DNA from 3 places in the Streptomyces sp. NPDC031479 genome. Region 1 is predicted to be linked to each of the others. Evidence: riboswitches for the same ligand, from Rfam matches in the RefSeq annotation. Region 1 holds a riboswitch; each other region holds the start of a gene.
What was found. Region 1 has a riboswitch for cobalamin ahead of metE (5-methyltetrahydropteroyltriglutamate--homocysteine S-methyltransferase). Riboswitches for the same ligand answer to the same signal wherever they lie in the genome.
Positions count from the first base shown of each region.

Region 2: linked by a shared signal. The riboswitch ahead of ACZ5D2_RS05060 (energy-coupling factor ABC transporter permease) and the one ahead of metE (5-methyltetrahydropteroyltriglutamate--homocysteine S-methyltransferase) in region 1 are both predicted to bind cobalamin.
Region 3: linked by a shared signal. The riboswitch ahead of ACZ5D2_RS06130 (ribonucleoside-diphosphate reductase subunit alpha) and the one ahead of metE (5-methyltetrahydropteroyltriglutamate--homocysteine S-methyltransferase) in region 1 are both predicted to bind cobalamin.

Region 1 is NZ_JBVIKC010000007.1:240,939-244,224, reverse strand. It holds gene metE (5-methyltetrahydropteroyltriglutamate--homocysteine S-methyltransferase) at 1-2,088, opposite strand, end outside; cobalamin riboswitch at 2,265-2,465, opposite strand; gene ACZ5D2_RS11415 (PP2C family protein-serine/threonine phosphatase) at 2,828-3,286, shown strand, end outside.
Region 2 is NZ_JBVIKC010000003.1:18,385-21,670, reverse strand. It holds gene cbiQ (cobalt ECF transporter T component CbiQ) at 1-224, opposite strand, end outside; gene ACZ5D2_RS05065 (energy-coupling factor ABC transporter substrate-binding protein) at 228-611, opposite strand; gene ACZ5D2_RS05060 (energy-coupling factor ABC transporter permease) at 608-1,318, opposite strand; cobalamin riboswitch at 1,348-1,565, opposite strand; gene ACZ5D2_RS05055 (flavodoxin family protein) at 1,685-2,407, shown strand; gene ACZ5D2_RS05050 (AMIN-like domain-containing (lipo)protein) at 2,439-2,966, opposite strand; gene ACZ5D2_RS05045 (SsgA family sporulation/cell division regulator) at 3,042-3,286, opposite strand, start outside.
Region 3 is NZ_JBVIKC010000003.1:253,870-257,155, reverse strand. It holds gene ACZ5D2_RS06130 (ribonucleoside-diphosphate reductase subunit alpha) at 1-1,635, opposite strand, end outside; cobalamin riboswitch at 1,777-1,901, opposite strand; gene ACZ5D2_RS06125 (GNAT family N-acetyltransferase) at 1,967-2,464, opposite strand; gene ACZ5D2_RS06120 (Uma2 family endonuclease) at 2,543-3,127, shown strand; gene ACZ5D2_RS06115 (YbdD/YjiX family protein) at 3,183-3,286, opposite strand, start outside.

The DNA of each region.
Region 1 (3,286 bases):
GCCGTGCCCGGCCAGCTCGTCGGCGACCCGCATGTGGGAACGGGCGGCCTCCAGGCTGATGACGTCGGCGTCGAGGTCGTCGATGGCCCGGACGATGTCACCGAACTCCGCGTAGCACATGTGCGTGTGGATCTGGGTGTCCGGCCGGACACCGCTGGTCGTGAGCCGGAAGGACTCGGTGGCCCAGTCGAGGTACTCCGCGTGGTCGGCGGCCCGCAGCGGGAGGGTCTCGCGCAGGGCCGGCTCGTCGACCTGGATGACCGAAGTGCCCGCCGCCTCCAGGTCGCCCACCTCGTCCCGCAGGGCGAGTGCCACCTGGCGGGCGGTGTCCCCGAGGGGCTGGTCGTCGCGTACGAAGGACCAGGCGAGCATGGTGACCGGGCCGGTCAGCATGCCCTTGACCGGCTTGGCCGTCTGCGACTGGGCGTACGAGGTCCAGCGCACGGTCATCGGCTCGGGGCGGGAGACGTCCCCGGCCAGGACCGGCGGGCGGACGTAGCGGGTGCCGTAGGACTGCACCCAGCCGTACCGGGTGGCGACGTAGCCGGTGAGCTGCTCCGCGAAGTACTGGACCATGTCATTGCGTTCGGGTTCGCCGTGCACCAGGACGTCGATCCCGGCCTTCTCCTGGAAGGAGAGGACCTCGCGGATCTCGTCCTTGATCCGTTCCTCGTAGCCGGCCGTGTCGATCCGGCCGGCCCGCAGGTCGGCGCGGGCGAGGCGCAGCTCGTCGGTCTGCGGGAACGAGCCGATGGTGGTCGTCGGCAGGAGCGGCAGGCCCAGGTGGGCGCGCTGGGCGGCGGTGCGCCGCGCGTAGGGCTGCGCCCGGCGCGCGTCGGCTTCGCCGATCGCGGCGGTCCGGGCCCGGACCGCGGGGTCATGGGTGAGGGCGGAGCCCGCGCGGGAAGCCAGGTCGGCCCGGTTCGCGGCGAGTTCGGCGGCGATCGTGCCGGTGCCCTGGGCGAGGCCGCGGGCGAGGGTGGTGATCTCGGTGGTCTTCTGGCGGGCGAAGGCGAGCCAGCGACGGATCTGCGGGTCGATGTCACGCTCGGCCGCGGCGTCCAGCGGGACGTGGAGGAGGGAACAGGAGGCGGCGACGTCGACCCGGTCGGCGAGGCCGAGCAGGGTTCCGAGGGTGGCCAGGGACTTCCGGTAGTCGTTGATCCAGATGTTGCGGCCGTTGACCACGCCCGCGACGAGCCGCTTGCCGGGCAGCCCGCCTACGGCCGCGAGGTCGGCGAGGTTCGCGGCGCCGGCGTCGGTGAAGTCCAGCGCCAGCCCCTCGACGGGGGCGGCGGCGAGCACCCGGAGGGCGCTGCCGAGCCGGCCGAAGTACGAGGCGACCAGCAGCTTCGGACGGTCGGTGGCCGCCCCCAGCTCGCGGTAGGCGCGGGCGGCGGCGTCCAGGTCGGCCGGGGTGCGGTCCTGGACCAGGGCCGGTTCGTCCAGCTGGACCCACTCGGCGCCGGCGGCGCGCAGATCGGCGAGGACCCGGGCGTAGACGGGCAGCAGCCGGTCGAGGAGGGTGATCGGCCGGAAGCCGGCGGCCACGCCCGGGGCGGGCTTGGCCAGCAGGAGGTAGGTGAGGGGTCCGACGAGGACGGGGCGGGCCGTGTGCCCGAGCGCGAGGGCCTCCTTCAGCTCGGCGACCTGCTTCGTGGAGTCGGCGGTGAAGACGGTGTCGGGGCCGAGTTCGGGGACCAGGTAGTGGTAGTTCGTGTCGAACCACTTGGTCATCTCCAGCGGGGCGACGTCCTGGGTGCCGCGGGCCATCGCGAAGTAGCCGTCGAGGGCGTCTTCGGCGACCGCCGCGCGGTGCCGACCGGGGACGGCGCCGACCATGACGCTGGTGTCCAGGACGTGGTCGTAGTACGAGAAGTCGCCGGTCGGCACCTCGGTGATGCCCGCATCGGCCAGCTGCCGCCAGTTGGAGCGGCGGAGGCCGGCGGCTGTCCGCCGGAGGGCTTCGGCGGTGACGCGGCCCTTCCAGTAACCCTCGACGGCCTTCTTCAGTTCGCGGTTCCGACCCTGACGGGGGTAGCCGTACACAGTGGCTCGTGCTGCCGCGGCCGCGGGCTTCGCTGTCACGGAACTCTCCTTCGCGAGATGTGTCCTGGACGTCCCGGTGAGGGGACGCGGACGCGAAGGAACGGCAGAACGCGCGGACCACGGCGCGGGGATGCACCGCGCGTGCCGCTCGTCGTGTACGCCGACCCGCCCACGAGGTCACCGGGATCTCCGCACGGGAATCGTCCGCGTACGGGCAACGGGCAGGTCTTCGGACTCGCGGGCACGCCTGCCGGTCTCCCGGCGGGCCCCTACTGGCCGTCGCTTCCCAGGACCGTTGTCCGGTCCCAGTGCGTATGACGGCGGTCGTTCCCGCTCACCGCTGCGGGGCAGTCCCGGATTCCCACCGGGTTCCCTCTTACGACGCATCCCGCCTGGCGGACGGGGCGAACCAGCTGCACCGGCCACCCTAGGGCGGAAGATCGCCCAGCGGCGAGCCCCGTCCATCATCCGGACGGCGAAACGGGACGGGACGCGGGCCGCAAGCCCTCCGGCTGCATGAGACATGCCGCTTTCGGCGGAATGCCCGGTGACGTGCCGTCGGCGGGCCATCCTGTGGGCTGTTGCACGGTCGTGTCAGGAGTCCGTGGGTGTACCGATCGCTTGAGCGGCTTGATGACCGGATCCGGCGCGAGCGCCGGGCGGGCCCCGGGGGCGCGGGACGGGCACCGGCTCGCAACCATGCCGCCGCGGTGGAGCACGGCGCCCCGTGCGGTGAGCGGGAGCGGACGTCCGCGTCCCGGTCCACCGGGCGATCGTGATGGCGGGCGGCAGGGAGGGGGAGCGGGCGAAGCGGGCGCCCAAACCCGACCCGTTGCTGCGCCTGGAAGCCGAGCTGGGCCGGATCGAAGAGCGGCTGCGGGCCCTGGCCGCGGCCAGGGCCCGGATCGAGGGCCTGCTGGGTGCGGTGGTGGCCATCACCCGGGAGGTGGAACTGCCGGCGGTGCTGAACCGCATCGTGACCACCGCGATGGAGCTGGTCGGCGCCCGCTTCGGGGCACTCGGCGTACTGGACGACTCCGGAGAGCGGCTGGCGCAGTTCATCGCCGTCGGCCTCTCCGAGGAGGAACGCGCGGCCCTGGCCGACGTGGGGTTTCCCGGCGGTCTGGGCGTACTCGGATACCTGATCCGCCACCCCGAACCGCTGCGGGTCGACGACATCTCCGCCCATCCGTCCTCGGTCGGGTTCCCGCCCGGCCACCCACGGATGAGCACCCTC
Region 2 (3,286 bases), on a different contig from region 1:
ACGCAGAAGCCGAGCGGCACCCGGAAGGCCCGCCACAGCTGCCGCCCCGCCACCCCCGCCGGGCCGAGCAGCACGGCCAGGGTCGCCGCGGCGACCAGCGGCCCGCCGGGCCAGGGCGGCAGGGACACGGCGGTGACGGTCAGGCCGAGTCCCAGCAGGGCCTTCTCCAGGGGGTGGCGGCGGCGCCAGCGGCTGGAGTGCGCCGCCACGTCGATCGGCAGCACCGCCTACGACTCCGCGACGGTCGTGGCGCCGGGCCCGGCGGCGGACCCGGCGGCGGACCCGGCCGGGTCCGCGGAGGCCGCGGCCGCCTGGGCGAGGCCCTGCCGGCGACCCTTGCGCACGCCGAAGTAGTACGCCAGCACGCCCGCGCCGAGCGCCGCCTGGAGGGCGAACAGCGCCGACTCGATCTCCCCGGACGGGGGTTCGTACAGCGGCGAGAACCAGGGTTGGTAGTCGGGCTTCAGCTCGGTGATGGCCGACTCCGCCTGTGCGTCGGCGCCCGTGAACGGCTCCTCCTCGCCGTCGCCGAGCCCCAGTGCGAGCGGGAGCACGGCCAGCGCGGCCACCAGGAGCAGCAGCAGGGTGTTGATCTTCGCGTTGCGGGTCATCGGACCGTCGCCTCCTTCTGCGCGCCGGCCGCGCCGGCCGCGCCGGTCAGCTTCGCGACCCCGAGCCGGACCAGGTCCGACTTGCTGGACTGCATCAGCAGGCGCATCACGAGCACCGTCAGCAGCCCCTCGCTCACCGCGAGCGGGATCTGCGTCAGGGCGAAGATCCCCGCGAACTTCTCCAGCGCGCCCCAGAAGCCGCTGCCCGGGTCCGGGAAGGCCAGCGCCAGCTGGACGGAGGTCACGCAGTAGGTGACGAGGTCGGCGAAGAAGGCGCCCAGGAAGACGGTCACCATCAGCGGCGCACCGGACTTCCGCAGCAGCCGGTAGACGGCGTAGCCGGCCCAGGGCCCGGCGATGGCCATCGAGAAGACGTTGGCGCCGAGGGTGGTGAGCCCGCCGTGCGCCAGCAGCAGGGCCTGGAACAGCAGGGTGATCGTACCGAGCACCGCCATGACGGGCGGCCGGAAGAGGATGGCGCCGAGCCCGGTACCGGTCGGGTGGGAGCAGCTGCCCGTCACCGAGGGGATCTTGAGCGCGGACAGGACGAAGGTGAACGCCCCCGAGGCCCCGAGCAGCAGGGTGCTCTCCGGATGGGCCTTCACCTCGCGGGTGAGGGCGCGGACTCCGTGGACGACGAACGGGGCGGACGCGGCGCCCCAGGCGACCGCGTGCAAGGGGGGCAGGAACCCCTCGGCTATATGCATGAGTAGAGAGACCTCTCCAGCACCTCGTGGATGGACGACGCGCCCCGGCCGGTCTCCTGGCTCACGGGTACTGATGCCCTGACTCCGCCTTCCCGGGGCCGTGCGGTCTCCCGCGCGGGCCCAGTGGCTTCCCGCAGGAGTAGAGCCGGACTTCCCGATCACAGTGGCGAGGGCCGCACCGGTTTTCCACCGGTTTCCCGAACACCAAGGCCAGCTGACCCTAGTCGCCAGGACGGACCGGTAACAACCCGCCCCAATTCGGCCGTTCGGGTGGCCGGATCCGGCGTGAGCGCCACCCGGCGCGACGCGGCCCGGACGGACGCGGTCCGCTGGCGGCCCCCGCCGACCCGGGGAAGGGTGGGGCGCATGGCTTCCGACACCCAGGGCTTCGACTACTCGGACCTCTCCGCCGTCTTCGTCAACTGCACCCTCAAGCGCTCGCCCGAGACCAGCAACACCGAGGGGCTGATCGCGAAGAGCCGTGCCGTCATGGAGGCGGCCGGCGCACGGACCTCACTGGTGCGGGCCGTCGACCACGACATCGCGACCGGGGTCTGGCCCGACATGACCGAACACGGCTGGGAGAGCGACCAGTGGCCGGTCCTCTACAGCCAGGTCATGGACGCCGACATCCTCGTGCTCTGCGGCCCGATCTGGCTCGGCGACAACAGCTCCGTCATGAAGCAGGTCATCGAGCGGCTCTACGCCTGCTCCTCCCTGCTCAACGACCGCGGCCAGTACGCCTACTACGGGCGGGTCGGCGGAGCGCTGATCACCGGCAACGAGGACGGGGTCAAACACTGCGCCATGAACATCCTCTACAGCCTCCAGCACCTGGGCTACGCCATCCCGCCCCAGGCCGACGCCGGCTGGATCGGCGAGGCCGGCCCCGGACCCTCCTACCTGGACCCCGGATCCGGCGGACCCGACAACGACTTCACCAACCGCAACACGGCCTTCATGTCCTGGAACCTCATGCACCTGGCGGCCCTCCTCAAGCGCGCGGGCGGCATCCCCGCGCACGGCAACCAGCGCTCCCTGTGGGACGCGGGCTGCCGCTTCGACTTCCCGAACCCGGAACACCGCTAGCGGTGCGGCGTCCCGGGCCGGGCCGCCGGTTTCAGCAGGTGTTCGGGTGCGCGACGTCCACCACGTACCGCTCGGGCGAGTGGAGGACCGTGGTGGTGAAGGCGGGCTTGGTGTCGAAGGCGGCGCCGAAGGTCACGTACCCCTCGTAGTCGCCGGTCAGGGCGAGGCCCTTGAGCTTGCTGAGGTAGATCTTCTGGAGCTTGGGCCCCTGGTAGACGTTCTGCCCCGCGTCGTCGTGACCGGCGGCGGGGTGCAGGCGGATCTCCAGGAAGTACTTCCCGGCCAGCGGGACGGGCTTGCCGGACCCGTCGTAGACCAGCTGGGAGACGGGCGTGACGGTGACCGGGGGCACGGAGCCCTGGAGGTCGATGACGATCCGGTCGTACGTGCAGTGACCGCCCCAGCGGGCGTTGACGACGAGCGGGGTCGGGGTGCGTACGGACGGAGCGGCGGACGCGGCGGCCGAGGCCGGTGCGGCGAGCGCGAGCCCGGCGGTGAGCAGGGCACCCGTGGCCAGGGCCACGGCCCGGCGGCGGCGCGGGCGGTTCAGGTGACGCATGACGTCCCCCCGATTCTCGTGAGACGGGGACTGGCTGTCACCGGGTAAGACACCCGTGCGGTGCCCGCGGTTCCCTCAGTACGCGAGGAGGGCGCTCAGCTCCGCGTCCAGGTCGTAGTGGCGCCGTTCCTCCCCCCGCGGGACCAGCTCGGTGAGCCGTCGGCACAGCTCGCGCACGTCCTTGGCGCGGGCGGAGACCACACAGCTCTGCGCGCCGTTGCTGAAGGCGAGGAACACGCGCGGCTCGGTGCCCCGCCGCATCGGCCACACCTGTATGTCGCCCTCGCCGGTGGCGCAGGTCTGCCCGTCGAGCAGCAGCT
Region 3 (3,286 bases), on a different contig from region 1:
GATGCGCTCGGAGAGCTTGGTGGACAGGGCCTTCGCCTCGGCCGAGTCGAACGGCAGCTTCAGCTTGAAGAAGACGTCCTGCAGGCCCATCGCGCCCAGGCCCACCGGCCGCCAGCGGGAGTTGGAGCGGCCCGCCTGCTCGGTCGGGTAGAAGTTGATGTCCACCACGCGGTCGAGGAAGGTCACGGCCGTGCGGACGGTCTCGTCCAGGCGCTCCCAGTCGATCTCGCCGTCCACGACGAAGGCGCCCATGTTGACCGAGCCGAGGTTGCAGACGGCGGTCTCGCCGTCGTTGGTGACCTCGATGATCTCGGTGCAGAGGTTGGAGGAGTGGACGACGGTGCCCGGCTCGGCGGTCTGGTTCGCCGTGCGGTTGGAGGCGTCCTTGAAGGTCATCCAGCCCTGGCCGGTCTGCGCGAGGGTGCGCATCATCCGGCCGTACAGGTCACGGGCGGGCATGGTCTTGCGGGCCAGGCCCGACGCCTCGGCCTTGCGGTAGGCGGCGTCGAACTCGTCGCCCCACAGGTCCACCAGCTCGGGGACGTCGGCCGGGGAGAACAGCGACCAGTCGGCGTCGGCGTTCACGCGGCGCATGAACTCGTCCGGCACCCAGTGGGCCAGGTTCAGGTTGTGGGTGCGGCGCTGGTCCTCACCGGTGTTGTCGCGGAGCTCCAGGAACTCCTCGATGTCCGCGTGCCAGGTCTCCAGGTAGACGGCGGCGGCGCCCTTGCGGCGGCCGCCCTGGTTGACGGCGGCGACGGAGGCGTCGAGGGTCTTCAGGAACGGGACGATGCCGTTGGAGTGGCCGTTGGTGCCGCGGATCAGGGAGCCGCGGGCCCGGATGCGCGAGTACGAGAGGCCGATGCCGCCGGCGTGCTTGGAGAGGCGGGCGACCTGGTGGTAGCGGTCGTAGATCGAGTCCAGCTCGTCCAGCGGGGAGTCCAGCAGGTAGCAGGAGGACATCTGCGGGTGGCGGGTGCCGGAGTTGAAGAGCGTGGGGGAGGACGGCAGGTAGTCCAGGCGGCTCATCAGCCGGTAGAGGGAGGCGACTTCCTCGACGGCCTGGACGGTGTCGTTCTCGGCGAGGCCGCAGGCCACGCGCAGCATGAAGTACTGCGGGGTCTCGATCACCTGACGGGTGATCGGGTGGCGCAGCAGGTAGCGGCTGTGCAGGGTGCGCAGGCCGAAGAAGCCGAAGCGGTCGTCCGCGCCCTCGGCGAGCGCGTGCTCGACCAGGGAGTTCAGGCGGGCCGCGTGGAGGGCGACGAACTCGGCGGTGCGGTCCGCGATCAGGCCCTCGCGGTGGCCGACGGCGACGGACTCGGCGAAGGACGCCGAACCCTGGCCCGCGGCCTCGTCGGCCACGGCCAGCGTCAGCAGGCGGGCGGCGAGGCGGGAGTACGCCGGGTCCTCGGAGATCAGGCCCGCGGCGGCCTCGGTGGCCAGCCCCCGCAGCTCGGCCTCGTCCGCGACGGCGCTGCGGCCGCGCAGGGCGGCGGCGGCGACCCGGCCCGGGTCGGTGTCGGGGAGGTCGACGGTCAGCTCGGTGAGAGTACGCAGCAGCGCGGCCCCCGGGCCTTCGGTGGTGTCGCCAGAAGTGGACTCGGCGCGCGGTGCGGAAGGCGCGATGGTCACGGCGGGAGCTCTCCCTCGCTCGGCCCGGTCATCGGCGGGGGCGCGGGCGGGCGCATGCGGGCGCACGGGAAGGCGCGACGTGCCGCATGGCGTCCACCGGCCCAACCGCGAGGCCCGGACGTGTCTCTACCCGGGTCGGTCGATCCGGGCGCGCTGCCGACAGGTCCTCGGACTTGCAGAATGCACCAATGGGTGCACGTCATACCGTTGCGGGACAGTTCCGGATTCACACCGGATTCCCCTGCGGCGACAGCGAGGATGAGCATACATGTGGGGGCGGCCCGATGCGTGACCCCCCACATGTTGTGTCGGCCCCTTGCTGAGCGTGGTGTTACAGCTCCAGCCGGTACGTGAGCAGGGTCAGCGCGGGGACCGGCGCCCAGTCCCGCTCCGGAGTGCGTACGAATCCCAGGCGGGCGTAGATCCGCTGGGCGCCGAGCATGGCGGGCTGGGTGGACAGCACCAGCGCCGACACCCCGTCCAGGGCCCGCGCGCGGTCGACGCAGGCCCGCACCAGGGCCTCCCCGACCCCCGCCCCGCGCGCCTCGGCGGCCACGGCCAGCATCCGGAACTCGGCCTCGCCGGGGCCCGCGATGTCGGCGAGGGGGCTCCCCGGTGCGGCGAACGTCACTCCTCCGAGGACCTCTTGGTCCCGCGCGGCGACGATCACCTCCCCGTCCCCGGCCCGGCCGGCGACGTCCCGCAGGACGTTCAGGTAGGTGTCGTCCTCGTTCAGGTCGAGCAGCCCGTCCCCGGTGTAGGCCTGCCCGGTGATCTCGCCCAGCCGGTCGTACTCGGCGGCCCTCGCCGTCCTGATCTCGATGTCCATGCCGTCGAGTGTGCGCCACGCGTGACGGTGCCCGGCGCTATCGTCGGAATCGGCACCGTCGAGGAAGGCGAGCGAGGCATGACCGTGATGACCGACCGGCCCCACATGCTGCCCGAGGACTTCGAGGCCGTGGCGCGCACAGCCGCCCGTGAGAGGGAGGGGACACGGCTGGAGTTCATCGACGGGGTCATCAGGAGCAAGGCCATGCCGGACGGCGACCACCAGATGATCATCCAGTGGCTGACGCGGATCTGCATGCAACACCGGCCGGAGCTCTGGTTGCACGGGGGACAGGGGATCAGGGCTCAGGAATACCGCGAAGGACGGGCCATCCCGGACGCCGTGCTGGCGCCTTCTCAGGCCTTCGTCGGCCAGGGTGACTGGGTCGATCCCGCTCCGGTCCTCATGGCCGTCGAGGTGACGTCATGGGACTCCGACACGCAGCGGCGGGACCACGTCGAGAAGCCGCGCGCGTACGCGGAGACGGGCATCCCCGTCTACCTGCTGATCGACCGGGCCAAGTGCGAGCTCTCGGTCTACAGCCAGCCGAACGGCCGCCGGTACGAGAGCGTCCACATCGTGCCGTACGGGACGGACATCGCCCTCCCCGACCCGGTCTCCCTCACCCTGCGGACGGAAGTCCTGAAGGACTGGGTGCGCTGAGTGCGCCGAAGGGCCCCGCCGGTCCGGCGGGGCCCTTCGTGCGCGCGGCAGGGGTTCAGCAGCAGCGGAAGCCCTCGCGCGGGTCCGCCTCGCGGGCGTCCGTACGGGCCCGCTCGAAGGCGCGCCGGGTCATGACCTCGGCGTCCGGGTCGTGGGAGC